DNA from 3 places in the Niveispirillum sp. CC-CTL257 genome. Region 2 is predicted to be linked to each of the others. Evidence: predicted binding sites of a transcription regulator. Region 2 holds the regulator's gene; each other region holds the start of a gene.

Region 1 (10,028 bases), 370 kb from region 2:
ACCAGGGCGACCGGCGCCCCCACAATCAGCAGCGGCACGATCAGATAGGGGATGCGGCCCGTATCTTCCAGCGAGGCACCATGGAAATAGCGGGCCAGCGCCATGACCAGCGTGACCTTCATGATTTCCGACGGCTGCAACTGCACGAAGCCCAGGTCGATCCAGCGCTGCGCCCCCTTGCCCACCGATCCGAACAGATCGACGCCGACCAGCAGCACCAGGACCAGTCCGTAAAGCGGGTAGGTCATCTTCATCCAGACGCGGATATCGATCATGCCGATGAACAGCATCAGGGACAGACCAACGCCAAAACGCAGCATCTGGCGCGATGCCCAGGGATCGATCTGTCCATTAGCCGCCGAATAGAGCATGGCGAAGCCGACACAGGCCACAACGGTGACCAGGAACACGAAGGACCAGGGAATCTGGGCCAGCTTCTCGGTAAAAGAAAGGGCAGCGCTGTCGCCGGAGACGTCCAGGGTCATGGCGTTTCTCCTGCGGGGTTCGGCGGCGGCGGTGTCGTGTCGGTGGCAGGCGGCGGTTGCTGCGCCACCGTGGCGCGCGCCGCCTCCAGCATCTGGCATTCCAGAAGGATGTCGCGCGCGATGGGGGCCGCCACGGCGCCGCCGCCGCCGCCATGTTCCACGATCACGGCACACGCATATTTTGGTGCCTGCACAGGGGCAAAGGCCACGAACAGGGCGTGGTCACGCTCCCGCCAGGGCCGGTTCTCATTCTTGATGACGCCGGAACTACGCTCGGCCATGGAAATGCGGCGCACCTGGGCGCTGCCCGATTTGCCCGCCATCTCCATGCCCGGCACATTGATGCGGGCGCGATAGCCGGTGCCGCCCGGTACATTGGTGACGGCGTTCATGCCCTTCAGGACGGTGGCCAGATTTTCCGGCTTCACGTCAAGGGTGGGCCAATCGGTCGTTTCGGCGAACTGCCCCTCAATGGATTTCAGCAGGTGCGGCTGCACCGCCCGCCCGCTGGCCAGCCGTGCCGTCATGACGGCCAGTTGCAGCGGTGTGGTGAGGACATAGCCCTGGCCCATGGATGCGATCAGGGTTTCACCCTGGTGCCAGGGCTGTTTCAGGGTCTGGCGCTTCCATTTCGGATCCGGAATAAGACCCGGCCGCTCTCCCGGCAGCTCCAGCCCGACCTTGCCACCCAGGCCGAACCGGCGGGCCATGTCGGCAATGCGGTCCATGCCGACGCGACCAGCAATGTCATAGAAATAGACGTCGCAGCTGTGCATCAGCGCGCCGACCATGTCCAACGTGCCATGGCCATTGCGGCTCCAGCAGTGGAAACGGTGGCTGCCGAGCTCGATATGGCCGGAACAGAAGACGCGGTGGTCGGCATTGACGATGCCCGATTCCAGGGCCGCCAGTGCCGTCAGCATCTTGAAGGTCGATCCTGGCGGGTACTGTCCCGCGATCACCTTGTTGATCAGTGGCGTGCGGTCATCCTTCAACAGCGCCTGATAGGCATCATAGCCGATGCCCATGGCGAACTGGTTGGGATCGAAGCTGGGGCTGGAACACAGCGCGTGGATACCACCGGTATTCACATCCATCACGATGGCCGCCGCACTCTCCTCCGCAGAAAGGCGCTGGTGCATATAATGCTGTAACTTGGCGTCGATGGTCAGCGCCACCTCGCGCCCCGGCTGGCCAGGATCGCGCGACAGCTCACGGATGACCCGACCGACGGCATTCACTTCCAGCTGACGGTTGCCGGCAGCCCCACGCAGGGCCTGATCATACTGCTTCTCGATCCCGCCCTTGCCGACCTTGAAGCCCGGCAGGGTCAGCAGCGGGTCGGTGGAACCTTCCACATCCTTCTCCGCCGCGGCCCCGACATAGCCCAGCACATGGCTCAACGCCTCACCGAACGGGTAGGAGCGCACCTGGCCGACATCGATGGACACGCCCGGCAGGTCGGGCAAATTGACCTCGATGGCCGCCACCTGATCCCAGGTCAGGTTTTCCTTGATGGTGATCGGCGCGAAGGAGCGGGAGCGCTGGATATCGCGCTGGATGCGCCGCTCATCCGCCTCGGTCAGGGGGATCAGCTTGCCTACCTCATCCAGGATCTGCTGCACGTCGCCGGCGCGTTCGGACACGATGATGGAGCTGAAATTCTGCTCATTGACGGCCAGTGGCACGCCGAACCGGTCGGTGATCAGGCCCCGGGGCGGGGCAACGAGGCGTAACGAGATACGGTTATCCTCGGCCAGCACCGTGTACCGGTCGCTCTCCACAATCTGGAGATAGTAAAGCCGGCCCATCAGCGTGGCGACAGCAGCACCTTGCAGCCCGCCCAGCACCAGCGTGCGGCGGGACAGCATGCGCTGCCGTTCGGCATCCCGGTCAAAGGCCGACATGGGTAACCCTCAGCTCAAATAGGCGCGGTGCAGCCTTTGCAGCAGCCAGGCCATCAACGGGAACAATGCCACGCCCATCAGGGCCTGCACCAGCACGGGCCGCGCGTCCAGAAGGCTGGCGGTCATCAGGGCGAACACTGACCATTGTACCGCCGCCGCCCCCGTCGCCACCAATGCAAAACCGATCCACAGCATCACGAAGGACCGGCCCAGGAAAAACCGGCGCTGCGTGATCAACAGCCAATAGGCCATCATCAGCACCATGGGGGTCGACCCAATGGGCGTGCCACCGATCAGATCCTGCAACAGGCCGATGGCGAACACCACCAGCGGGCGCAGCAGGTCGGGACGGTGGATGACCCAGTAGAACAGGCACATCAGCATGAAGGGCACCGTCACCATGGCATAGCCGGGCAACGGCAGGGGCACCATCCCGACCAGCATGGCCAGGATCGTGACGGAGAAGGGCACGAGGTTACGTGCCGTCTGGTCGAGTTGGTGAAACAATCCGCCGGCCAAAGCCGTGCCCCTTACTTCATCGCGCCGGACTGTGTCGCTTCGGCGGCCACACCGCCAACGGTGCCGAAATCGATCACCTGCACATGCTCCAGACGCGACAGGTCGGCCATCGGCACGACCCGGGGCTTGCCGCCCTCCCCGATCTCCACAATGCCGACGGGCAGACCCGGCGGGAACAGGCCGCCATGGCCCGAGGTAAACACCCGCTCACCCGGCGTCACCTCGCTGTTCGGCGGCAGGTAGGTCAACAGCGGATGGTCGGAATTGTCACCGGCCAGCATGGCACGCTGCCGGCTGCTTTCCAGCACCACGGGGATACGGGCGTTCAGGTCGGTAATCAGCAGAACCCGCGACGACCAGTCGCCGACCTGCACGATACGACCGACCAGCCCCTGGCCCGACATCACGGCCTGACCGCGCGCCACGCCGTCACGTTCGCCCGTGGTTACCACCACGGTGCGCACAAAAGCGCCGCCGGGATCGCCGACAACACGGCCCGTCACGACACGGGCCGCCGGGTCGGGCTTGAAGGACAGAAGCGAGCGCAGGGAGCGGTTTTCCGCATCCAGGCGAAGTGCCGCCTGCTCCCACTGCCGCAGCCGTGTGTTCTCCTCGCGCAGGCGGGCATTCTCGTCATGCAGGTCAACCAGCTGACGGAAATATTCCAGCCCATCGGCCACGCTTGCGGCCGGACGCGACATGACGTTTAGGACAGGGGAAACGGCATCAGTGACGCGCGTGCGCGCCTGCTCTACGGCACCGCCATTGACATGGCCGATCATCATCAGGGCGCCGGCGGCCAGGATCAGCAGCGGAAAGTAGAATCGCTGCACCATCCCCCAAAGAGGGGCCGCGATGCGCACGACGGATCCGCTATTGCGTGTCTTCACCGGGGGGTGGTGTCCCGTGATCGGGTAAGCCACCCAAATCGGTGACTTACATTGCCATGTGAAAGTAACGCTTCAACGCGATGCTGTAAATATCGGATCGCAATAAACGATCGATCAATACATGCGAATCAGCACGTTGCGCAGGCTTTCCTCTTCAAGCGCGCGACCCGAACCCAGCGCCACGCAGGACAGAGGATCGTCAGCGATGGAAACCGGCAGGCCGGTGGCATGGCGCAGGACATAATCCAGATTGGCCAGCAGCGCGCCGCCGCCCGTCAGGACGATGCCCTTGTCCACGATGTCGGCGGCCAGCTCCGGCGCCGTATGTTCCAGCGCGACCTTGACCGCCTCAATGATCTGGCTGACCGGCTCGGCCAGGCTCTCGGCGATCTGCCGCTCGCTCATCACCAGTTCCTTGGGCACGCCATTCATCAGGTCGCGGCCCTTGATCTCCATCACCCGGCCTTCGCCATCTTCCGGCGGGCAGGCGGAGCCGATTTCTTTCTTGATACGCTCGGCCGACCCTTCACCTACCAGCAGGTTATGGTGACGGCGGATATAGCCGATAATGGCTTCATCCATCTTGTCGCCACCCACGCGGGCGGAACGGGCATGGACGGTACCGTTCAGCGACAGGACGGCCACTTCCGTGGTGCCGCCGCCGATATCGACGACCATGCTGCCCGTCGGCTCCGTCACCGGCAGGCCGGCACCGATGGCGGCGGCCATCGGTTCCTCGATCAGGGAAACGCGGCGCGCACCGGCAGCCTCGGCACTTTCCTGGATCGCGCGGCGCTCAACGGCGGTGGAACCCGACGGAACGCAGATCACGATTTCCGGGCTGGCGAAGCTGCGGCGGTTGTGAACCTTGCGGATGAAATGCTTGATCATTTCCTCCGCCACTTCGAAATCGGCGATGACGCCGTCGCGCAGCGGGCGGATGGCCTGAATGTTGCCGGGCGTGCGGCCAAGCATCAGCTTGGCCTCGTCACCCACGGCGAGGACCTGCTTCTTGCCCCGCAGGTCGCGGATGGCGACAACTGACGGTTCATTGAGGACGATGCCGCGACCCTTCACGTAGACGAGCGTGTTCGCCGTACCAAGGTCGATCGCCATGTCGGCGGAGAACATACCGAGCAGGTTTGAAAACATGGGTGAAGCGTATCTCTGATGTCCGGATTCTGCCGCCTTGGTGCGACCGGGCCCCGGATATGCCGGGTCGCGCTTGTTGCATAGACCATTTGGGGCGGCCCCCTCAAGCCTTGAAAGCCCTGGAAACGGAATTTCCGCGCCCCGTTCCCTTCGCAGTGCCACATGAAGGGTGTGCAGGCCCCGCATCACCCCCTTTCAGGCTATACGACCCTCAAACTTCATGGCGAAAACATGGCAAAAACCCCCGCCGGAGGGGTCTCCAGCGGGGGTTTGACTCAAGTCGCGGTTTCGGAGTCGCGCGCGCGGCTTTCGCGGCGCACGCCCGGCACCGTAAGAAGATTGGACTTACGCCGACAAGGCCACCGGTGCCGTCTTCAGCCGCTTGGTGATCAGCTTGTTCAGCGCATGGACATAGGCGCGCGCACTGGCCACCAGCGTATCGGCGTCCGCACCCTGCCCATTCACGGTCTTGCCTTCCTCTTCCAGGCGCACGGTCACCTCCGCCTGGGCGTCGGTGCCCTGGGTCACGGCATGCACCTGATAGAGCTGCAGCTTCGCTTCATGCGGAAAGGCCAGCTTCAGGGCGTTGAACACCGCATCGACCGGGCCATTGCCGAAGGCGACCACCGGCGGGATGGACTTGCCATCGATCTCCAGTTCCAGAACGGCATGCTGCGGTCCGCGGGAACCGGCGACGACATGCAATGCCTGGAACCGCACGCGGTCATGCTGACGACCGACCTCATCATCCATGATGGCGATGATGTCCTCGTCATAGATGTCCTTCTTGCGGTCGGCCAGATCCTTGAAGCGCCCGAACGCGTCATTCACGGCATTCTCACCCAGATCGTCATAGCCCAGTTCCTTCAGCTTGGCGCGGAAGGCGGCGCGACCGGAATGCTTGCCCATGACCAGCGACGACCGGTTCAGACCCACCGATTCCGGGGTCATAATCTCATAGGTTTCGGCATGCTTCAGCATACCGTCCTGATGGATGCCGCTTTCATGGGCGAAGGCATTGGCGCCCACGATGGCCTTGTTTGGCTGCACCTGAAAGCCGGTGATGGTGGACACCAGACGCGAGATGCGGGTGATATGTTCCGTCTTGATGCCGGTGGTGCAGCCGATCAGATCATGGCGCGTGCGCAGGGCCATGACGATCTCTTCCAGGGACGCATTGCCCGCCCGCTCGCCTAAGCCATTGATGGTGCATTCCACCTGCCGCACACCGGCACCGATACCGGCGAGCGAGTTGGCGACGGCCAGACCCAGATCATTATGGCAATGGACAGAGAAGATCGCCTTGTCCGAATTGGGAACGCGGGTCATCACGTCCTTGAACATGGCGGCATATTCTTCGGGCAGGGCATAGCCGACCGTGTCCGGGATATTGATGGTGGTGGCACCGGCCTTGATGGCGGCCTCCACACAGCGGCACAGGAAATCGCGGTCAGATCGCGAGCCGTCCTGTGCGGACCATTCCACATCATCGGTCAGGTTGCGGGCATAGCCGACATAATCGATGGTGCGCTGCAATACCTCCTCTTCCGTCATCTTCAACATGTAGTTCATGTGGACGGGGCTGGTGGAGATGAAGGTGTGGATGCGCTTGCGCTGCGCCAGCTGCAACGCCTCGGCGGCGCGGTCGATATCGGCGCGGGACGTGCGGGCCAATGCGGCGATGGTCGCGTTCTTCACGGTACGGGCCACTTCGCGCACGGCCTCGAAATCGCCGTTGGACGCGATGGGGAAACCGGCCTCGATCACATCGACGCCCATTTCCTCCAGCACCGTGGCGATGCGCAGCTTTTCATCCAGATTCATGGAGCAGCCGGGCGCCTGCTCGCCATCGCGCAGGGTGGTGTCGAAAATGATGACGCGGTTGCTGTCGCGGGTGATGGTCATGTCCTGGTCCCTTGCGGCACGTCGGGTGCGGTCCTGTCAGGTACGGCGCACCGATTTCGATAGAAGAAATATGTGGCGTCTGCGGCACCGGACCGGTGCCTCCTCCCCTGATCGCGGGCCGCACCGCGACGAAGGCGGCACGACATCGGGCGCTCAGGGGGTGATTAGTCGTAGGGTGGCGGCCAGGACGATGCGGCCGCAACGGATGGAAGACGCGGACAAGCCGACGGCGTGGGCGGTGAGGCCCGTGCTGTTCTGCTGTTCCGTCATCTGGTCTGCCGCCATCACGGGGGGACCGTCCATCCTTGAAAGGTTTCAAGCCACCCTGCGCCCGACTGGGAACATCGACAGCTCGTTTCATGTTTCGGTTTTAAGGCGAAATCACCGACGCGGCAAGAACCTTCATGGGGAAAGAAATGCAAAGGCTCCATGCGGGGCTGGCTTGGGTGCAGCGCAACAAGGACATGCACCCCCTCCCCCTCGACATTGACAGAAGACACCCCATTGTCTAGCGATGGGACGGGTTTCGCTCCCAAGCAGAAGGCCAGGTACATGAATTTCCTCAGCGCGATCGGCCGTGCCACCCTGACCTTCCTGGAGGCGACGGGGCGGCTGGCCCTGTTCACCCTCACGGCCCTGGCCCATTGCCTGCGCCCGCCCTTCTATTTCCGGCATATCGGCCGGCAGATGGTGGAGATCGGTTATTACAGCCTGCCCGTCGTCGGCCTGACCGCCGTGTTCACGGGTATGGTGCTGGCGCTGCAAAGCTATTCCGGCTTCTCCCGCTTCTCCGCCGAAAGCGCCATCGCCACGGTCGTGGTGCTGTCTATCACCCGGGAACTGGGTCCGGTGCTGGCCGGGCTGATGGTGGCGGGGCGCATTGGTGCCGCCATGGCGGCGGAACTGGGCACCATGCGCGTCACCGAACAGGTGGACGCGCTGACTACCCTGTCCACAAACCCCTATAAGTATCTGGTGGTGCCGCGCCTGATCGCCGGCACCACCATGCTGCCGATCCTGGTGCTGGTGGCAGACATTATCGGCGTGTTCGGCGGCTATTTGGTGGCCGTCTACCGCCTGGGCTTCAACGCTTCCAGCTATATCAACAACAGCTGGCAATATCTGGAATTCATGGATGTGGTGTCCGGTCTGGTGAAGGCTGCGGCGTTCGGCTTCGTCATCTCCCTGATGGGCTGCTACCACGGCTATAATTCGCGTGGCGGGGCGCAGGGCGTGGGGGCGGCCACCACCAACGCCGTCGTGTCGGCTTCCATCCTTATCCTGGTCCTGAACTATCTGCTGACGGGGATCTTCTTCTCATGACGATGGCACCCTTGGAACTGACGCAGGACATGGATGTGCCCAAGATCGCGCTGAAGGGCGTGAAGAAGGCTTTCGGGCCGAAGGTGGTGTTGGACGGCGTCGACCTGGAAATCCAGCGCGGCGAAAGCGTGGTGATCATCGGCGGGTCGGGCACCGGCAAGTCGGTGCTGCTGAAAAGCATCCTGGGCATCCTGCAGCCCGATGCCGGCACCATCCATATCGATGGCGAAGACACGACCCATATCACGGGCCGCGACCGTGAACGCGCCATGGCCAAGTTTGGCATGCTGTTCCAGGGCGCGGCCCTGTTCGACAGCCTGCCCGTCTGGGAAAATGTCGCCTTTGGCCTGATCCAGGGGGCGCAGCGCCTGGGCCGCAAAGAGGCCAAGGAGCGCGCCATCGCCACCCTGGGTGCCGTGGGTCTGGCCCCCGATGTGGCGGACCTGTCGCCTGCCGAACTGTCGGGCGGCATGCAGAAGCGCGTGGGGCTGGCCCGCGCCATCTGCACCCGACCGGAGATCATCTTCTTTGACGAGCCGACGACAGGCCTGGACCCGATCATGGCCGACGTCATCAATGATCTGATCGTGAAATGCGTGAAGGATCTGGGCGCCACCGCGCTTTCCATCACCCATGACATGGCCAGCGCCCGCAAGATCGCCGACCGTATCGCCATGCTCTATAAGGGTAAACTGATCTGGGTGGGGCCGGTGTCGGAGATCGATAATAGCGGCAACCCGTATGTCGATCAGTTCATCCATGGGCGCGCCGAAGGCCCCATCCAGATGCAGATCAGGGCGTTTTAGGGTCTTTCGGGCACCGGGCGGCCCGGCCCCTCACCTCTTCGGCACGGCCCCGCGTAGCGGAATGAACGGCATGCCCGCCACATCCATGGCAGCATCCACCATGTCATCCTCCTTGCGGTCGAACAGCTGCAACAGCAGGTTATCCATGGCCCGCTCCTCCGACTGCCCACATTCGGCATAGATACGGCCCAGCGCTTCCGTCTGGAACACCTCACGCCCCTCCGCAGCCCCGCGATACCCCAGACTCTTGGCCACCCGCATTGCCACCTGGAACGGCGCGAACAGATGCTTGGGCACATGGGCATGATCCAGCAGGGCCTTCATCCCCTCCCACTTGCCATCCAGCAGCAGGGCCATGGCATTGGTCTTGCGCACCCGCGACTTGGTGGAAATCCCCGCCGCGAAGAAGTCAAAATCGCCGGCGCACAAGGTCCGCAGCAGCAGCGCCACACTGAGCCGCCCCTGCTCATGCAGATGCACCGCCAGCGCATCGCCATCCATCCCGGCCCTGGACACCGGCCGCAGCATGGTCAGCGTCGCTGAGTCCCGGCCATGCGCCGCCAGCTCTGCGGCGATCACGGGGGAAAGGCGGTGACGTTCCACCAGATGCGCCCGCACCTTGTCCGACACATGCGCGACCAGCCGCTCCACGACGCTGGCCGGTAGCGTGGCACGCCCGGCCAGCGGTTCGGCCACCAGCGGTACATGGGCATAACGGTCGGCCAGTGATTGCAGGGAGGCATCCGACAGCGCCGCCCCTTCATTGCCGGCCAGGGTTGCGACCACGGCCAGATTGCCAACCTCTGCCAGGGCACCCGACACCGCCGCCGACAGGTTCTGACGCGCCGCGATGGCCATCTGCTTGTCGGGCCTTCCCTGGCCAATCACCTCCAGCAGCAGCGCATCCCCCAGCGTCTCGCCATGGCGCAGCAGGGGGAACGCGACGGAGGTGATGTCCAGCGCCAGATCGCGGGCCAGCCCGTCCGACAGAAACGGGCTGTTATAGATCTGCCAGGCCACCGCCTCGCGCACCTGCTGCAC
Region 2 (10,028 bases):
GCTCATACCGCCACATCCGCCTTGATCGGCGGGTGCGGGTCATAGCCTTCAACCACGAAATCCTCGATCCGGTAGCCGTCGATGCTGTCGGCACGGCGGGACAGCGTCAGGCGCGGCAGGGGGCGGGGGCTGCGGGAAAGCTGCTCACGGGCGGCGTCCAGATGGTTGAGGTAGAGATGCACATCCCCGCCCATCCACACAAACTCACCCAGACGCAAGCCCGCCTGCTGCGCCAGCATGGCCTGCAAGACCGCGGCACCGGTCAGGTTGAAGGGCAGGCCCAGCAGCACGTCGCAGCTACGCTGATACATCAGCCCGTTCAGGCGGCCATCGCTGGTGACATGGTACTGATAGACCATGTGGCAGGGCGGCAGGGCCATGCCGCCCAGTTCCGGCACGTTCCAGGCATGGAACAGCAGGCGGCGGCTGGCGGGTGTTTCGCGCAAGCCCTTGATCAGGGCCGCAATCTGGTCATGTTCCCGCCCGTCGGGGCCCAGCCAGCGCCGCCATTGCTTGCCATAGACCGGCCCCAGCTCACCCCAGCGGGCGGCGAACGCGTCATCCTCCACGATCCGCTGCTCAAAATCCTTCTGGCTGATCTGTTCGCCCGTTTCGCAGCGATAGGTGGCGAGCGGCCAGTCGGTCCAGATGGTGACCTTTTCCTTCAGCAACGGCTGGATATTGGTGCCGCCGGTCAGGAACCACAGCATCTCCTTGACCGCCATTTTCCAATAAACACGCTTGGTGGTCAGGATGGGCACGGTCCCGTCCGACAGGTCGAACCGCATCATGGCGCCGAACAAGGACTTGGTGCCCACACCCGTCCGGTCCACGCGGGCATCGCCACGGGCCAGGATGTCTTCCATCAGATCCAGATATTGCTGTTCGGGATGGCGCATCGACCGTCGGCTCCACTTGGCCCATCATGCTGCAAGTGGTTGTTCATTAGCCCGCCGGGCGGCTATTGTCACTGCCTACCGCCCGCCTGGAGACCTCCGCCTTGTTCCTTTCCGTGATCGCCGCCGTCGCCCGCAATGGGGTTATCGGTCATGAGGGCCGCATGCCCTGGAAGCTGCCCAACGATCTACGCTTCTTCAAGCAGGTGACCATGGGCAAGCCCATGATCATGGGCCGCAAGACCTGGGAGAGTTTCGGGTCAAAGCCCCTGCCCGGCCGGCCGCACATCGTGATCACCGGCAACCGCGATTTCGTGGCCGAGGGCGCGATTGTTGTCCATGACCTGGAAACCGCCATCGCCACGGGTAAGCGCCTGGCCGAAGAGGCCGACGGGAATGAGGTGATGGTGATCGGCGGGGCGCAGATTTACGCCGCAGCATTGCCCCTGGCCGACCGCGTTTTCCTGACAGAGATCGCGGCCAGTCCCGTGGGCGACACCCATTTCCCGGCATTCGACCGCACGGCCTTCCTGGGCGAAGAACTGGGCATGCAGATGGCCAAGGGGCCGGATCAGCCGGCCTTCCGCGTCATGCTGTTCCATCGGCGGTGATGCGATGACGGCGCTGCTGCCCTGGCAGGAGGTCACGGTCGGGTCCGGCCTGTTGCTGGCTGCGGCCTCCGACATTTCGGTCGATGTGACCGCCTTGCAGCGGCAGACGCGCGCCGCTATTGACAGAACGCCCGACAGCGACCGCGGACGCTATGGCGACACGGGCGGCGACTGGACCGCCATCACCCTGATGAGCATGCCGCTACCCGATGGTGATGGCAGCTTACCTGCCGGCACGCCAGCCCCCCCGCTGGCCCATCTGCCGCTGCTGGAGAAGATTTTCCAGGTACTGGGCAGACCACCTCATGGGGCACATATCCTGCGCCAGCCGCCACGCGGCCTCCTGCCCTGGCATTTCGATCCGCAGGCCCTGCACCTGCCGCTTTGCCGGCTGTTGCTGACGGTGGAGGCTGATCCCGCCGCCTTCACCTGGATTGGACATGAGAAAGTGGCTTTCCCCGCAGGCACCCTGTGGACGGGCGATTTCGCCATTCCGCATCAGGTGGAGAATGACAGCGACCGTGAACGTCTGGTGATTGCGCTGGACTATCCCTCAACGGAACAGGTTCGTGCCCGCTTCCCCGCCCCCCTCACGGCGGAAGCCGGGAAGCGTGCATCCCTGTCGGGTCAAGCCGTGAACCTGTGGCGCGATTGGCGCTTCGCGCAGGCATCCTGATGCGCGGTCACGCAATCGCCGACGGGCTGCCCTGCCTGCTGCTCTGGCCGGCTCGGACCCAACAACCAACCGATAGCTGACACACACACCGGTCATTTTCACACTTGACCGATCGTTCGTTTTTGACAAATGTCTCCATCGGAGACTTTGCAATGCTGAAAATCATCCTTCCACTCGTGTTCAAGGTGAGGCCCAAGATGGTCTATGACATGATCCGCCAGCAGATGGCGGGTTCCCTGCCCTTCGTGCGCCATTGCGGCATCGATCTGGTGACGCTTGGCGATGGCACCGCTGAGGCGCGGGTGACCGACCGGGCGGAGGTGAAGAACCATCTGGGCACGCCCCATGCCGGCGTCATCTTCACGCTTGCCGAAACGGCCAGCGGCGGGGCGATGGCCGGGGCCATGGCCCCTGTCCTGATGAATGTCCGCCCGGTGGCGGCGCAGGCGACGATCCAGTTCCTGACCCTGGCCAAGGGCGATCTGCGTGCGGTTGCCCGCACGGGCCGGTCGGGTGCTGAACTGCGGGCGGAGCTGGAGACGGAAGGCAAGGTGCGGTTCCCCGTGGAGGTGGAGATCACCGACGCCGCCGGACAGCCCGTGTCGAAGATGGTGGTGGAATGGTACGTCAGTCCCAAGCGGCCCTGATCGCCGAACCGGTCCGCCGCGACAGCTTCCACCATGGCGACCTGCGGGCAGCGTCCCTGTCCGCCGCCCTGGGCATGGTGGAGGCTGACGGGCCGGATGCCCTGTCCTTCCGGGCCGTGGCGGCGGCTGTCGGCGTCAATCACCGCGCCCTTTACCGCCATTTCACGGACAAGTACGAACTGACCCTGGCACTGGCGGCGCATGGCTTCGATGGGATGGCCGCGGCCATTCAGACGGGATTCGATGCCGATGGCGGGCAACCCCGCCCCGGCCCGCTTTACCATGCCTATATCGATTTCGCGCTGGACCGGCCCGGCCTCTACGCCCTGATGTATGGCATTCCGGGGCAGGACTACCTGACCCACCCGGCGCTGGCCCCGTCGGTCGCGAAAGTCACGAAGCTGGCGGCCAAGGCGTTTCGCCACGTGAATGACCCACCCGGCTTTTCCATCGCGATCCGCGACCGTGTCATGCGCGCCTGGGGGGAGGTGCATGGGCTGTGCGACCTGTGGCGGCGTGGCGCATTGCGCGCGCGGGATGCGGCGGCGGCCAAGGCCTATATCCTTGCTTTGCTGGCGCAATGATGCGCCCGCCACCCCTGCGTCGCGTGATATCCGGCAACGCAGGTTTCGCACTTCACGCTGGCGGGCCACTGGCTATCTTCTGCATCCCATGCAGCTCACCACCATCCCCGATCACGTCCTGCCGGACGCCCTGGCCACCGTCGCCAGCCACTTGGCCCCCGAAAGCCGGACGGCCAAGGTGCTGGCGCGCATCGCGGCCACCCGCGACCTGATCGCGCTGGGCGTGGACACGCCGTCACATCGGGATGCCGCCGTCGATCTGGCCCGCGCCTTCGGGATCGGCGTGATCGATGAGGAGCCGCAGGCCGCCTTCTCCTATGACGGCCAAGCCATCCGCACCCGGTCAGAAGCCTACGTCCTGATCCATGAGGTGGCGCACTGGCTGGTCGCCCCGCCCGCGCGCCGGTCCCTGATCGATTTCGGTCTGGGGGCCGGTCCCGAATCCGGCCGCGTGGAGGAGGCGAATAGCGCCATCGCGGTGGGCAAGGAAGAGCAGATCCGGGAGGAGGCCCTGGCATCGCTCCTGGGCATCCTGTGGGAGGTGGAACTGAGCCAGCCCGCCATCCTTGCCTTCCTGGAACAGAACTGGCTGGAGGGTTGGGAACGGCCATCCTGTGCCGAGAATCTGGCCGACAATGTCGAAGCCCTTTTCCAGGCGGGATTGATCAGTGCGGATGGGCGGCCAATTCCGCCGGAATCGTGCGTGGATCGCGCCCGCGCCGCAGCTTGATTTCGTTATTTCACACCCCCTTGCGGGTGGTTTGAGGATGCGGTTCCCTGAAGGCAAAACCATTTGCCCCAGGGGGAAACATGTCCGGCGCACCCGCCATCCTGTCCATGATCGGCAACACCCCGATCGTCCGCGTCACCCGTTTCGATACCGGTCCGTGCGAGCTGTATCTGAAGCTGGAAAACCAGAATCCCGGCGGCTCCATCAAGGACCGTATCGCGCTGAAGATGATCGAGGCGGCGGAGGCAGAGGGCAAGCTGGCCCCCGGCGGTACCGTTATCGAGGCGACGGCCGGCAATACCGGCCTGGGTCTGGCCCTGGTCTGCGCCGCCAAGGGTTACCGCCTGATCCTGGTCATCCCGGACAAGATGGCCACCGAGAAGATCAACAATCTGCGTGCCCTGGGCGCTCAAATCCACATCACGCGGTCGGATGTGGGCAAGGGTCACCCCGCCTATTACCAGGATATTGCCGAGCGCCTGTCGAATGAAATCCCCGGCAGCTTCTATGTGAACCAGTTCGCCAATCCGGCCAATCCCCGCGCGCACGAGGAATGGACCGGCCCGGAAATGCTGCGCCAGATGGATGGCGATATCGACGCGGTGGTGGCCGGCATCGGCTCTGGCGGCACCTTCACGGGCCTGGGTGCCTTCTTCGCGAAGGCCAGCCCCAAGACCGCCATGGTCATCGCCGACCCGGTTGGCTCCATCATCGCTGACCTTGTGAACAAGGGCACGCATGACGAGCCGGGTTCCTGGGTCGTTGAAGGCGTGGGCGAGGATTTCGTACCCCCCATCTGCGACCTCCAGTACGCCAAGGCCGCCTATTATGTCAGCGACACCGAAAGCCTGACTGCCGCACGCGATCTGCTGCGGCTGGAGGGCATCCTGGCCGGGTCCTCATCGGGCACGCTGTTCGCGGCGGCGCTGAAATATTGCCGGGCACAGACGACGCCCAAGAAGGTCATCACCTTCGTCTGCGACACGGGCAACAAGTACCTGTCGAAGATGTTCAATGACGCCTGGATGGAAGATCACGGCTTCACCCCGCGTGAACGCCACAATGACCTGCGCGACCTGATGACCCGCCGTTTCGACAAGGGCCAAGTGGTCACCGTGGGGCCGGAGGATACGCTGCTGACCGCCTACAAGCGGATGCGCATCTCCGACGTGTCACAGTTGCCCGTCATGGAGGGCGAGCGGGTAATCGGCATCCTGGATGAAAGCGACCTGCTGCTGCATGTCGAAAAGGACCCGGCCCGCTTCCGCGACAAGGTCTATACCGCCATGGTCAACCGGCTGGAAACCCTGCCCGTGACCGCGACCATGGCCGACCTGCGCGCCCTGTTCAACCGCAACATGGTGGCCATCATCATGGATGGCCCCGTGTTCCTGGGCCTGTTGACCCGCACCGACGTGCTGAACCATCTGCGCCGGCAGTTGGGGTGAAAGCGGGGTCGCTCCCATACCAGAAGGGCCGCCCTATCAGGCGGCCCTTTTCACATCACATCGTCGTCTTGTTATCCAACGCATAGCCCGCCGAGCGGACGGTGCGGATCACATCCTGTTCTTCCGTCTCGTTCAGGGCCTTGCGCAGACGGCGGATGTGGACGTCAACGGTGCGCAGCTCGACATAGACATCGTGGCCCCAGACGATATCCAGCAGCTGCTCGCGGGAGAAAACGCGCCCTGGATGCTGCATGAAATGGCGCAGCAGGGCGAATTCTTTCGGCCCTAGATGGATATCGCGACCGCCCCGGCGCACCCGGTGGGCCGCCAAATCCATGGAGATGTCGGAGAAGCGCAGCAATTCTTCGGCCAGACCCGGCGAGGCGCGGCGCAGGACAGCGCGGATGCGGGCCACCAGTTCGGTGGGGCTGAACGGCTTGGACAGGTAATCATCCGCCCCGCTGTTCAGTCCACGGACCTTGTCCGCCTCTTCCCCGCGCGCCGTCAGCATGATGACGGGCGTCTCGCGGGTCTTGGGATTGCGGCGCAACTGGCGGCAGACCTCCAGCCCGCTCATCAGCGGCAGCATCCAGTCCAGCAGGATCAGATGCGGGCTGCGCTCATCGGCCAGCAGCAGGGCTTCTTCCCCGTCACCGGCGGTGATGACCCGGAACCCTTCGCGTTCCAGATTGTAGGACAGCAGCGTGACGAGATCGGCCTCGTCTTCAACAACCAGGATCAGCGGCTTCAAGGCGGCGTTCATCGGGGTCCCTTGGCGCTAGATGGGGTGACAGGGAGAGGCCGTTTCAGCCCTCGCTGTCCACCGGTTCAATGATGGTGAAGCTGGACTTGTCGCTCTTGGGCCGTTCCGCCGTCAGCGGCTGGCCCCGGACCAGGAAATGCACCGTCTCGGCGATGTTCGTCGCGTGGTCGCCGGCGCGTTCCAGGTTCTTGGCGATAAACAGAAGATGCGTGCAGGGCGTGATGTTGCGCGGATCTTCCATCATGTAGGTCAGGACCTCGCGGAACAGGCTGGTGTAGAGATCATCCAGCTCTTCATCCCGGTGCCAGGCGGCCACGGCCTTATCGACATCGCGGTCGATATAGGCATCCAGCACGTCCTTCAGCATTTCCTGCACCAGACGTCCCATGCGCGGGATGGTCCCGGCGGGGCGCATCACGGGAAGCTGCGCCAGGGCGATGGAGCGCTTGGCGATATTGGCGGCATAATCGCCCGTGCGTTCCAGATCGGCGGAGATTTTCAGCGCCGCCAGCACTTCGCGCAGATCCACACCGACCGGTGCGCGCAGCGCCAGCATGCGGATGGCGTCATGCTCGATCTGGCGCTCGAACTCGTCCAGGCGGGTATCGCCCTGCATAACCTTGGTGGCGCCCTCGACATCGCGGCGGCCCACGGCCTGCACAGCCGCTTCCACCTGCGCTTCCACCACGCCGCCCATCTGGGCGATCAGGTTGGACAGGCGCTGCAATTCCGCCTCAAAGGACTTGACGGTATGTTCGGTCGGCGACATGGACATGGGTCCTTGATCTGTGGGGCAGGTCGGCAATCACCCGTAGGTCAGGTCGAGCGCGAGCGAGCCCTGACAGCAAAGCTTTCAATCCTTGCCTGTCAGGGCGCAGCTTACGCCTCGACCTGACCTACAGCATGACGCATCAACCGTAACGGCCGGTGATGTAGCCCTGGGTGCGCTCGTCGCGCGGGTTGGTGAAGATTTCCTCGGTGTCACCCACCTCGACCAGATCACCCAGATGGAAGAAGGCCGTGCGTTGCGAAACGCGGGCGGCCTGCTGCATGTTGTGGGTGACGATGGCGATGGTGAAGCTCTCCCGCAGCTCGTCGATCAGCTCTTCGATATGCGCGGTGGCGATGGGGTCCAGGGCCGAGCAGGGCTCGTCCATCAAGATGACTTCCGGGCTGACGGCGACGGCGCGCGCGATGCACAGGCGCTGCTGCTGACCACCTGACAGGCCGGTGCCCGGCTCATGCAGGCGGTCCTTGACCTCGTTCCACAGGCCGGCGCGCTTCAGCGAGGTTTCGACGATGGCGTCGAACTCGTCCTTGCGGGTGGCAAGGCCATGCAGCTTCGGTCCGTAAGTCACATTCTCATAGATCGATTTCGGGAACGGGTTCGGCTTCTGGAACACCATGCCCACCCGGGCGCGCAGCTGCACCACGTCCAGCTTGGGGTCATAGATGTCCTCGCCATCCAACAGGATCTTGCCTTCGACGCGGCAGATATCGATCGTGTCGTTCATGCGGTTCAGCGTCCGCAGGAACGTGGACTTGCCACAGCCCGACGGGCCGATCATGGCCAGAACCTCGTTCTGGTACAGATCGACATTGACGCCGTGCAGGGCGCGCTTGGCACCGTAATAGACCTTCACGTCGCGGGCCGACATCTTCACCGTCTGCGCGACGGCGGCCTGCGCGGGCTTGTTCAGGGTCATGCTGTCCATGGTTACCACCGACGTTCGAATTTCTTGCGCAGCCAGATGGCGGCACCGTTCATCAGGATCAGGAAGGCCAGCAGCACAAGGATGGCGGCCGAGGTCAGTTCGACAAAGCCGCGTTCCGGCTTGTCAGCCCAGATGAAAATCTGCACCGGCAGAACCGAGGAGCTGGCCAGCAGGCTGTCCGGTGCCGACGTGACGAAGGCATTCATGCCGATCATCAGCAGTGGTGCCGTCTCACCCACGGCATGGGCCATGCCGATGATGGTGCCCGTCATGATGCCCGGCATGGCCAACGGCAGCACATGATGCATCACCGCCTGGAGCTTCGATGCACCCATGCCCAGCGCCGCCTCGCGGATCGACGGCGGCACTGCTTTCAGGGCAGCGCGGCTGGCGATGATGATGGTGGGCAGCACCAGCAGACCCAGCACCAGACCACCGACCAGCGGGGCCGAACGCGGCATACCGAAGAAGTTTAGGAACACCGCCAGACCCAGCAGACCGAACACGATGGAAGGCACGGCCGCCAGATTGTTGATGTTCACTTCGATGATCTCGGTGAACCGGTTCTTGGGCGCGAATTCTTCCAGATAGACCGCCGCTGCAACACCGATAGGCAGGGAAATGGCCAGCGTGACCAGCATGGTCAGAAGCGTGCCCACCGCGGCCCCCAGCAGACCCGCCAGTTCGGGATAGTTGCTGTCGCTGGCGGTAAAGAAGGTCGTGTTGAACGCCGACCGCACGTCACCGCGCTGCTCCAGACTGTCAAACCAGGCCAGTTGCTTGTCGTTGATCGGACGCTCGATCTCCGGCAGGTCGCGGTCGATGCCGCCCTTGACGATCTGGTTGATGCCGTCAGACGCGGGCAGCCAGACCTCAATCGTCTGCCCGACCAAGGCCGGGTCCTTGTCCAGCATCTGGCCCAGGCGAACGCCAGCCACGGGGCTGACGAGACCGCGCAGGTCGCGCTTCTCCGTCCGGCCCGTGACGTCGGGGAAGGCCTTATACAGGGCATCCGTCACCAGGGTCTGGAAGGCACCACGGTCCCATTCGCCGGGCTTGCCGGTGCCTTGCGGATCAATCGTGCCGGCATCGACGGTCACCGCCAGCTTCACCTCCGTCTGGAAGAAGGCGGACGTGCCTTCCTTCAGCAGGGTCGACAGCAGGATGACCAGCATCGAGCAAGCGAACAGGATGGCCAGGATGCCATAGAGGCGGAAGCGGCGTTCGGCGGCATAGCGCGCCTTCAGTCGCTTGGTGGCGGCGTCGCCGGTGTGAAGGGACACGGGCATGGCTGTGGGCATCGGCTCTGCGATCTCAGTCATATTTTTCCCGGTATTTCTGGACGATGCGGAGGGCAACGACATTCAGCGCCAGGGTCACCAGGAACAGGACCAGACCCAGGGCGAAGACCGACAGCGTCTTGGCACTGTCAAACTCCTGATCACCGACCAGGATGGACTTGATCTGCACCGTCACCGTGGTGACGCTTTCCAGCGGGTTCAGGGTCAGGCTGGCCTGCAGACCGGCGGCCATCACCACAATCATCGTCTCGCCGATGGCACGGCTGACGGCCAGCAGCATGGCACCCACAATGCCGGGAAGGGCAGCGGGCAGCAGCACCTGCTTGATCGTCTCAGACTTGGTGGCACCCAGACCATAGGACCCGTCGCGCAGAGACTGCGGCACCGCGTTGATCACGTCATCGGCCAGCGACGACACAAAGGGCACAATCATGATGCCCATCACCACGCCAGCGGCCAAGGCGCTCTGCGATGAGATGGGAATACCCATCGCGGCGCCGACATCGCGGATGAAGGGGGCCACCGTCAGAATGGCGAAGAAACCGAACACCACCGTGGGAACGCCGGCCAGGATTTCCAGCACCGGCTTCACCAGCCCACGCACCCGCTTGGGCGCATATTCGGACAGGTAGATGGCCGACATCAGACCGACCGGGG
Region 3 (10,028 bases), on a different contig from region 2:
ATGCAACGCGTAAATCTGCAAGGCATCGCCAAAAGCTTTGGCAGCACCAATGTCCTGGAACGGATCGACCTGGATATCGAACCCGGTGAATTCCTGGTCCTGCTGGGCCCGTCCGGCTGTGGCAAGTCCACGCTGCTGAACATCGTGGCGGGGCTGGAGGAACCGACGGGCGGGCGCATCCATTTCGGCGACCGCGACGTGACCGGCCTGGAGCCCGATCAGCGCGACATCGCCATGGTGTTCCAGTCCTACGCGCTTTACCCCACCATGTCCGTGCGCCGGAATATCGGCTTCGGCCTCACCATGCGCGGCCTGGACCGGGCCTCGGTGGCAGACAAGGTGGCGGGCGTGGCCAAGCTGTTGCAGATCGAACATCTGCTGGACCGCAAGCCGTCGCAGCTATCGGGTGGGCAGCAGCAGCGGGTGGCCATCGGCCGCGCCCTGGTGCGCGAACCGCAGGTGTTCCTGCTGGATGAACCCTTGTCCAACCTGGACGCCAAGCTGCGCGCCGACATGCGGGTGGAATTGAAACGCCTGCATGAACGCTCCCGCCGCACCACGCTCTATGTCACCCATGATCAGGTGGAGGCCATGACCTTGGCCAGCCGCATCGTGGTGATGAACAAGGGAAGGGTGCAGCAATGCGACCGTCCGGAAGTGGTCTATGCCAGGCCCGCCAACCGGTTCGTGGCCGGTTTCGTGGGCGCCCCCACCATGAATTTCCTGGAAGGGGAACTGGCGCTGGCCGATGACGGCCCCGCCCTGCGCCTGGATGATCATCTGCTGCCCCTACCGGGCCTGCGGGCGGGCACGGGCCTGCAGGTGGGGCAGCGGCTGGTCCTGGGCCTGCGGCCGGAGCATCTGTCCCTGGCCCCGGCTGGCGAGGGCGGAACCTGTGAAGGTCAGGTCCTGATGACCGAACCCACAGGCCCCGACACCTATGTCCTGATCCGGCTGGCCGGGCGGGAAGTAACCGCCCGCATGCCCCCCGGCGTGGCCCTGTCTGCCGGACAAACGGTCGGCCTGCGTCTGGACGGCGCATCGGCCAGCCTTTTCGACACCGGCGAGGGGCTGCGGCTGAATTGAGGTCGTCACGATGTGCGCACAAAAGCCCCTGGTGCTGGTAATGGGGGTCAGCGGCTGTGGAAAATCCAGCCTGGGCGCCGCCCTGGCCCAGGCGTTGGGGATGGAATTTCTCGAAGGGGACCGGCTGCACCCGCCCGACAATGTCGCCCGCATGCAGGCCGGCATTCCCCTGACCGATGCCGACCGCCAGGGCTGGTTGGAAGCCATCGCCGCTGAAATCCACCATGCATCCGTCACCGGTCACGGTCTGATTGTTGCCTGTTCAGCCCTGAAGCGACGCTACCGTGACCTGCTGCGGGCCGGCGGTCTCCCGCTCTGGGTCATCCATATGCACGGCCCCCGCGCCGTGCTGGCGGACCGCATGGCGGCACGGTCGGGCCATTTCATGCCCGTCACCCTGCTGGACAGTCAGCTGGAGACGCTGGAAATGCCGGAAGGGGAGGATCGAACGCTGACCCTGGACCTCTGTCGCCCCCTGCCGAAGCTGCTGACCGCAGCGCTGGATTTCATCGGGTGCGGGGTTGCGGCACCCCCGTCATCTACGTCACTCTGCTGAAGGACCCTCACGGAGCCTTCATGCCTCCCCTCACCCGCCGCGCCCTGATGTTGCTGCTGCTCCTGCTGCCGCATCCCTCATGGGCCTGCGATATGGTGGAGGGTGCAGGCCCAGCATCCGTGTACGAACTGGTGGCCCGCGCGGACCTGATACTGCTGGCCCGTGTCACCGGGTCCTGGCCGCTGCGGCCCGATCTGGTGGAAACCTTCACAGGGCCACCCCAGGTCGGGTTCACACCGGTTGAGGTGTTGAAAGGCACGACCGCTCCAACCGTGCCGGTGGCCGGGCGACTGGACGATGCCTTCCTGACGCGTAGCCCTGTCTGCCCCGTCCCGGTCTACACCCGCAATGCCCGCTACCTGCTGTTCCTGCGTCACCAGGGCGACCAGTTCACGACCATCCTGGGCAGTCGCGGCGATGGCACGCGGCCATTCCAGCTATCCGTCGGGAACGACACACCCCTGTCCTTGATCCGGCTGTTCGTGCAGGTCCAGCGACAGAACACAAAGGAACAGCAACGACAGGCGCTGGAAGCCCTGGCGGCGCAACGTCTGCGCCCCGACGCCAGTGCTGGCGAACAGCTGGAGGCGCGCCATATCCTGGACTATCTGCGCTCCCTCTCCACCCCACCGCGCAACTGATGCCATCGGCAGGGTTGGTCAGGCTCACCCCTTCTGCACCCCCGGCTTGCCCGGATCGACGGCAAACTTGGCGCGCGAGGACAGTTTGCCGCCCGGCGTGCTGACCTGATCCAGGACCTTCAGGTCCATGGTCAGGTGCTTCGGCGTGACCTCGCAGATGCCATAGCCGCGCTGATCGTTGATCAGCTTGATATGTGGGTTCTCGGCCAGCATGCCCTTGGCCGCTGGACGCTGCTCTCCGCCATCACCGCCGGACGAGATGGAGGTGACGACGAACTCGCTGGCCACGACGGCGCTGTTCGGGTCCTTGTCGTCGAAAATCACATTGCCGACGATGTTCTGATGCTCGTCACCGGTCAGGACGACGGTGTTGCGGATGTTGTTGCCCTGGATATGCTTCAACAGGCGGGCGCGGGCCACGCGGTAGGGGTCCCAGGTGTCCAGGTTGCGGATATTGGCCTCGCCCGGCTCCCGGTCGCATGGCATCAGCATGACCTGCTGTGCCAGCAGGTTGAACCGAGCCTTGCCCTGGGCCAACCCGTCGAACAGCCACTTTTCCTGTGTCTCACCCAGCACCGTCAGGTTGGGATTATCGACATCGGGGCAGGCCGGGCGGAACCCGTCGCGACAGGGCTGGTCGCTGCGATATTGGCGGGTGTCCAGCACATGCATATCCACCAGATCGCCGAATGCAAACTTGCGGAACAGTTGCATCCGCGCCCCATCGGGCAGCGACGAGCGCCGGAACGGCAGATGCTCGTAATAGGCCTGGGCGGCCGCAGCGCGGCGCAGGCGGAAGATGTCGGGCGGGGTATTGTCCCAGTTGAAGTCAGAAGCCCAATTATCCACCACCTCATGATCGTCCCAGACGGCGATCCAGGGGGCGGCGGCATGGGCCTTCTGCAGGTCGGTATCCAGCTTGTACTTGGCATAGCGCCGGCGATACTCGTCCAGCGACACCGGGTCCGGCAGGTCGGCGCGGCGCGGGCTGGGCACCACATCTTCCAGATGGCGGCTGAAATAGAAGGGCCGCGACTGCCCCTCATAGATGTAGTCGCCATAGTGATAGACGAAATCCACCTCTTCGCGGGCCAGATGGTCAAAGGCCGTGAACAGGCCCTGATCGTAATTCTGACAGCCCGCGACGGCGAAGCGTAGCTTGGCCAGCGGCGCGCCGGCGGCAGGTGCGGTCACCGCGCGGCCCTGCATGGAGCGATGGTCGCCACAGCGGAACCGATACCAGTAGGGACGCCCCGGTTGCAGCCCCGCCACCTCCACATGCACCGCATGGCCCAGTTCGGGATGGGCGAGCGCCGTGCCCTTGGTCGCTACCTTGCGGAACAGCCGGTCCTCCGCCACCTCCCAATCCACGGGGATGATGTCGCTGGACATGCCGTAACCGGGTTCAAGCGGTCGGGGTGCCAGACGCGTCCAGATCACGAATCCATCGGGCCAGGGCTCACCTGATGCCACGCCCAGCTGGAACGGATAATCGATGAAATTGACCGCGCCAAAGGCCAGACGCGGGGCCACAGGAATGGCCAGGGCTGCCACCGCCAAACTTCCGGCCCCGCGCAGAAGCTGACGGCGGGACAGGGCAAGGGTGGATGGCAGCACGGATTTCATCAAGGACAACCCACGGATAACGCCCCACCCAGGCCGCCATCAGGGCGGGCCGGGCAGGTGACGTGAATGCAAAGAGGGACGAACCCGCATTCCGGTTTCGTCACCTCTGCTTGTGACAGAGGTCGGGGCGGATTGGCAAGTACCCGTTGGGTTTCAATACAGTTACAATACAATGTGCCGGGGCCGTCACACCCCGATCGCGCCGCCGCCCTTCTTGGTGATCACCACCACCGATGGCCGTGCGGGCATATTATCCTTGAAATCCGGCCAGCGCGTGCCCGGATCGGCGAAGGTCCCGTTACGGTTGCCGGACTTGGTGACCCTGTCCACGGCATCGGCACCCGGATGCTGCACCGACACGAACAGCGTCTGATCATCGGGCGTGAAGGTAGGGCCGGTCAGTTCCGCCCCCACCGGCGTGCGAAAGAACAGGCGCGCCGTACCGCGCAGGGGGCCTTGCGTCTCCATGGCCCAGATGCCGTCCGATGACCCCGACGTCCATTGCCATTTGCTGCCCTGATCGGTGCCGACCCACAACCGGCCCATGCTGTCGAAGGCGCAATTGTCAGGGCAGGAGAACCAGCCATTCTCCGTGGTGGCCTTGTTGAAGCTAGCCCCCGTTTTCGGGTCGGCGGGGTTGCCGGCCTTGACCAGGATTTCCCACTTGAACTTCTGCGCAGCGTGGTCGCCGCCGGGCGGCGTCATCTCGATAATATGGCCCCAGCTGTTGGCCGGGCGCGGGTTGGCGGCATTGGGGCGGATCTGGGCCGGGTGGATGGGGTCATCGGGCAGCCGGTCGTCATTATTGGTCAGCATGACATAGACCAGACCCGTCTTGGGATTGACCTCCACATCCTCCGGTCGGTCCATGCGCGTGGCCCCGACCAGTGTGGCCGCCAGACGGGCCGCAATGACCACGTCGCCCTGATCCTTGAAGCCATTGGCGGGCGTCAACGGCCCCTGCCCCTGCACCAGCGGCAGCCAGGTGACGCTGCCATCGGCATCAAACCGCGCCACCGACAGCGTGCCCTCGTCCAGCAGCTTCATGTTGGCCTTGCGGTCGGTCGGGTTGAACGTGCCCTTGGACACGAACCGGTACACATGCTCGAACCGCTGATCATCGCCCATATAGACGACGGCACGCCCATCCTTGTTCAGGGTGACGCCCGCCCCCTCATGCTTGAACCGGCCCAGCGCCGTCAGCTTGCGCGGCGTGCTGGTCGGGTCATAGGGGTCGATCTCCACGATCCAGCCATAGCGATTCGCACCGAACGGCTCCTTATTGATGTTGAACCTTTCATGGAAGCGCCCCCACTGGTACAGGGGCGAAGGCACCGTCATGCGGTCATAATTGCGCTGTTCGGGATGGGTCTGGTCAACGGTGCCCAGGAAGTAGCCGTCGATATTCTCCTCCCCCGACAGGACCGTGCCCCACGGGGTGACGCCGCCTGCGCAGTTATTCAGCATGCCGATGACGGTGCGGCCCTCTGGGTCATCCTTGATCTTCATGCGGGCATGGCCAGCGGCCGGGCCGGTAAACACCATCTTGGTGTTCAGCGCATTGATGCGGCGGTTGAACTTGCCGCCCTTCACATAGGTCCACTTGCCGTCCTTACCGCGCTTGACCTCAACGATGGTGCCCGAATGGGCCGCCATCTCGATATCCACCATCTCTTTGGTGACGGATTCGGGTGGATACTTGTCCTGACCTTCCGGTGCCAGACCGGGGAACATCATCTCGGCCTGGGTATATTCATGGTTCACCCACAACAGGCCGTGATCGGCATTGTTGCTGCCCTGCGGCAGGGGATAGTAAGCAGTGAAGTCGCAATTATAGCCGAACTGTTTCAACTGGCTGTCGGCGCTCTGCTTGTACGGATCGAATTCCGGGCTGTCCGCGAACAGCGGGTCACCCCAGCGGATCAGGACATCGGCGTCATAGCCGGGGGCGACATGGTGGGTATGGTCAATGCCCCGCGTCAGCTCCTCAAAACTAAACCCGAATCCGCCCTGCTTGCCAGCGGCCCCCACCGCCTGTGCCTTGGCCTCATCCGCCATCAGGGCCACCGGAACCGCCGGGGCAAAGGCCGCAATCGCGCTGGTGCCCAGCATGCCACGCAGGATATCGCGACGACCCAGCCGCTGTTGCACCACCTCGCCAAAGGTTGGTTCCGTGTCCGGTGACGCACCCTTGTCCTGGATGGCTTCAAACTCTTCATGGGTCAGGAAACGTGTCTCGGACATGAGGACGGTTACTCCAGCGGAAAAATGGCTTTGCCTGTTTCATACGCCTTGGAAGCTACAGTTATTTGACAGGCCAGCGCCAGACCAACAGGGCGGCGATGTGACACAGGGGCCAGATTCCGCATCGCGGACGGCAAAGGCGGGCTTTGTCACCTTGCCGTGCGCCTGCGAACTGGCTAGCTTCACAGGCTGGTATGATTGCTGGGACCCTTTCCCGGTGGTCCCTGCTTCGGGATCGCCGCCCTGGGGGTTCCTCTGTTCGGAACGGAGCCGATGAAGTTTACCCGTCGCGCCGCCTGTGCGGCCCTCGCCCTTTTCATGTCCACCGCCGCCACGGTCGCGCCCGCCTTCGGGTTCGAACCGGCCATCGTCTTCGACATGGGCGGCCGTTTCGACAAATCGTTCAATGAGGGGGCCAATAACGGTGCCGAACGGTTCAAGAAGGATACCGGCACCAATTTCCGCTGGTTTGAGGTGACGAACGAGGCGCAACGCGAACAGTTCCTGCGCCGTCTGGCATCCAAGAATGCCGATATCATCGTCTCCGTCGGTTTCTCCATGGCGCCGTCGGTGGAAAAGGTGGCGAAGGAGTTTCCGAATGTCCGTTTCACCCTGATCGACGGCAATGTGAACCTGCCGAACGTACAGTCGATCGAATTCGCCGAACATGAAGGCTCCTACCTTGTCGGCGTTCTGGCGGCCATGGCGTCCAAGACGGGGACGGTGGGCTTTGTCGGCGGCATGGATATCCCCCTGATCCGCCGCTTTGCCTGCGGCTATGAACAGGGCGTGAAGGCCACGAACCCCAAGGCCAATGTCCTGGCTAATATGGCCGGCTCCACGCCTGCCGCCTGGGCCGATCCCACGCGTGGCAGCGAACTGGCCAAGAGCCAGTTTGACCGTGGCGCGGACGTGATCTTCGCCGCCGCCGGTCAGACCGGCATGGGCGTGCTGCAGGCGGCAAGCGACGCCGGCAAGCTGTCCATCGGTGTGGACAGCAACCAGAACCACCTGTTCCCCGGCAAGGTCCTGACCTCCATGGTCAAGCGCGTGGACATCGCCGCTTATGAGGCGTTCAAGACCGCGCAGGACGGCACCTGGAAGGCGGGCCACCGCCGTCTGGGCCTGAAGGAAGATGGCGTGGGCTGGGCCTTCGATGACAATAACAAGGCGCTGATCACGCCCGCCATGAAGGCGGCCGTGGACAAGGCCACCGCCGACATCAAGTCCGGCACCCGCACCGTCGCCAATTATGACGACGCCAAGGGCTGCAAGTACTGATCGTCCCCTGACTGAATTAGCACCCAAGCAGGACCCATGTCGGCCGCCCCCTCTTCCGTTTCTCCCGCCTGGGCGGTCGAACTTGTCGGCATCGACAAGCGATTCGGCCCCGTCCATGCCAACCGCGACGTGACGCTGCGTTTCGCCCCCTCCAGCATCCATGGGCTGGTGGGGGAGAACGGGGCTGGCAAGTCCACCTTGATGAGCATCCTCTACGGCTTCTACGAGGCTGACGGGGGTGAAATCCTGGTGCGCGGCAAACAGGTGAATATCCGCACGCCGCAGGACGCGATCCGTCTGGGCATTGGCATGGTGCATCAGCATTTCATGCTGGTGGAGACCTTCACGGTTCTGGAAAACCTGCTGCTGGGGCACGAGGGCGGGCCGGTGCTGGGTCCCGCCATGGCCCGCGCGCGGGCCGAGGTGCAGGCGCTTGAGAAGCAGTTCGGGCTGGAGGTGCCGCTGGACGCGCTGGTCTCCGACCTGCCGGTCGGCGTGCAGCAGCGCGTGGAAATCCTGAAGGCGCTTTATCGCGGGGCCGAAGTGCTGATCCTGGACGAACCCACTGCGGTTCTGTCCCCGCCGGAGGTGGAGCAGCTGTTCCGCATCCTGGAACGGCTGCGCCAGCAGGGTCGCACCGTCCTGCTGATCACGCACAAGCTGAAGGAGATTATGGCCATCACCGACCGCGTGTCGGTGCTGCGCCGGGGTCAGGTGGTGGCGGAATTCATCACCGCCGAAACCGACCGTCAGGCCCTGGCCGACGCCATGGTGGGCCGCAAGACCTCACTGTCGGTGGATAAGGCCCCGGCCACGCCCGGCCCCGTCCTGCTGTCGGCGCAGAATGTGAACGTCATTGACGCGCGCGGCGTGACGACGCTCAAGGATGCCTGCCTGAATGTGCGGGCGGGCGAGATTGTGGGCATCGCCGGTGTCGCCGGCAACGGCCAGTCGGAACTGCTGGAGGTTCTGTCCGGCATGTGCCGTTTCGATAGCGGAACAGTCACGCTGAAGGGCGATGAAATCGGCCCGGCCACGAAATATGACGCGGCCGACGCGCGCCGCCGGGGTCTGGCCCATGTCCCCGAAGACCGGCTGAAACTGGCCGTGATCAAGGAATTCCCCGCCCATGAAAGCGCCATCCTGGGCTATCACCAGGACCAAGCCCTGTCCAAGGGCTGGCGGCTGGACTGGAAGCGCGTGGTCGCCAAGACCGTTTCGCTGATGGAACAGTTTGACGTGCGGCCCGGCAACCCCAATCTGCGCACCTCGCTCTTCTCCGGCGGTAATCAGCAGAAGCTGGTGATGGCGCGTGAGATGGACCGGGAACCCGACATCCTGCTGGTCGGGCAGCCGACGCGCGGCGTTGATATCGGTGCCATCGCCTTCATCCACCGTCAGCTTGTGTCGCTTCGCGACCGGGGCAAGGCCATCCTGCTGGTCTCCGCCGAACTGGATGAGATTCTGGCGCTCTCCGACCGCATCCTGGTGATGTGCGATGGGGAGATTGTGGGCGAATTGTCGGCGGCAGAGGCCACGGAGGGCCGGATTGGCACCATGATGGCGGGCATCAAGGACGCGCCCACCACAGAAGCGGTTGCTGCGGGGGTTTCGGTATGAGTGCGGGTGCGGGTTCCGACAATCTTCCCTGGTGGGCGACCGGCCTGCTGCTGCCCGTGGTGAATGTCACCCTGGCGCTGCTGGTCTCCGCCCTGGTCATCTTCGCCATCGGGGAGGACCCGGTGGGTGCGCTCGGCACCATGCTGCGCGGTGCCTTGGGCACGGGCGAGGGCATCGGCTACACACTTTATTACGCGACCAGCCTGATCTTCACCGCACTCGCCGTCGCCATCGCCTTCCATGGCGGCCTGTTCAATATCGGCGGGGAGGGACAGGCCTATATCGGGGGCCTGGGCGTCGGTCTGGTCTGTCTGGCCCTGCCCGGCTGGCCCTGGTGGGCGGCCCTGCCCTTGTCGGTGCTGGGCGGTGCAGCCTTCGGCGCGCTGTGGGCCGCGATTCCCGGCTGGCTGCAGGCCTATCGCGGCAGCCATATCGTCATCACGACCATCATGTTCAATTTCATCGCGTCCTCGCTGATGGTCTATCTGATGGTCAATGTGCTGATCAAGCCGGGCCAGATGTCGCCGGAAAGCGAGGCGTTCAGCGCCTCCATGTTCCTGCCCATGATGGCCGACATGCTGGCCGGCATCGGGATTGAGATGGCGTCCTCGCCGCTGAATTTCTCGCTGTTCCTGGCGCTCTTGGCCTGCGTCGGCGTCTGGGCCTTCATCTGGCACACACGCTGGGGCTTCGCCCTGCGCGCCACGGGCGCGAATGAGAATGCGGCCCTCTATGCTGGCATCGATCCCAAGCGTGTCATCGTCATCACCATGGCCCTGTCGGGTGCCCTGGCGGGCCTGCTGGGCGTGAACGAGCTGCACGGGGTGCAGCATCGCCTGATGCTGAATTTCCCGGCGGGTCTGGGCTTTACCGGCATCGCCGTGGCCCTGATGGGCCGTAACCATCCCGCCGGCATCATCCCCGCCGCCCTGCTGTTCGGCGCGCTCTATCAGGGCGGCACCGAGCTGGTCTTT

Evidence for each region. Region 2 encodes PhoB, which activates phosphate uptake and scavenging genes when phosphate is short. Its sites were predicted from a motif close to TNTCATAAAACTGTCA; they were not measured.
Region 1: a site for PhoB is predicted at 7,221-7,236, ahead of ABC729_RS02965 (MlaE family ABC transporter permease). Genes of this name have one in related genera too.
Region 3: a site for PhoB is predicted at 6,209-6,224, ahead of ABC729_RS23210 (PhoX family protein). Genes of this name have one in related genera too.

Annotation. Positions count from the first base shown of each region.
Region 1 is NZ_JCAJXE010000001.1:603,216-613,243, reverse strand. Features, by position in the region: gene rodA (rod shape-determining protein RodA) at 1-485, opposite strand, end outside; gene mrdA (penicillin-binding protein 2) at 482-2,392, opposite strand; gene mreD (rod shape-determining protein MreD) at 2,402-2,911, opposite strand; gene mreC (rod shape-determining protein MreC) at 2,923-3,801, opposite strand; gene ABC729_RS02980 (rod shape-determining protein) at 3,916-4,953, opposite strand; gene ABC729_RS02975 (2-isopropylmalate synthase) at 5,299-6,858, opposite strand; gene ABC729_RS02970 (hypothetical protein) at 7,012-7,161, opposite strand; gene ABC729_RS02965 (MlaE family ABC transporter permease) at 7,411-8,181, shown strand; gene ABC729_RS02960 (ABC transporter ATP-binding protein) at 8,178-8,987, shown strand; gene ABC729_RS02955 (DUF2336 domain-containing protein) at 9,018-10,028, opposite strand, start outside.
Region 2 is NZ_JCAJXE010000001.1:234,876-244,903, reverse strand. Features, by position in the region: gene thyA (thymidylate synthase) at 3-899, opposite strand; gene ABC729_RS01170 (dihydrofolate reductase) at 1,001-1,507, shown strand; gene ABC729_RS01165 (aspartyl/asparaginyl beta-hydroxylase domain-containing protein) at 1,512-2,183, shown strand; gene ABC729_RS01160 (PaaI family thioesterase) at 2,336-2,830, shown strand; gene ABC729_RS01155 (TetR/AcrR family transcriptional regulator) at 2,803-3,414, shown strand; gene ABC729_RS01150 (elongation factor P hydroxylase) at 3,503-4,144, shown strand; gene ABC729_RS01145 (pyridoxal-phosphate dependent enzyme) at 4,225-5,592, shown strand; gene phoB (phosphate regulon transcriptional regulator PhoB) at 5,648-6,355, opposite strand; gene phoU (phosphate signaling complex protein PhoU) at 6,399-7,124, opposite strand; gene pstB (phosphate ABC transporter ATP-binding protein PstB) at 7,267-8,070, opposite strand; gene pstA (phosphate ABC transporter permease PstA) at 8,073-9,392, opposite strand; gene pstC (phosphate ABC transporter permease subunit PstC) at 9,385-10,028, opposite strand, start outside.
Region 3 is NZ_JCAJXE010000004.1:602,575-612,602, reverse strand. Features, by position in the region: gene ABC729_RS23230 (ABC transporter ATP-binding protein) at 1-1,086, shown strand, start outside; gene ABC729_RS23225 (gluconokinase) at 1,097-1,642, shown strand; gene ABC729_RS23220 (hypothetical protein) at 1,663-2,283, shown strand; gene ABC729_RS23215 (alkaline phosphatase D family protein) at 2,308-3,909, opposite strand; gene ABC729_RS23210 (PhoX family protein) at 4,096-6,153, opposite strand; gene ABC729_RS23205 (BMP family lipoprotein) at 6,427-7,434, shown strand; gene ABC729_RS23200 (ABC transporter ATP-binding protein) at 7,471-9,054, shown strand; gene ABC729_RS23195 (ABC transporter permease) at 9,051-10,028, shown strand, end outside.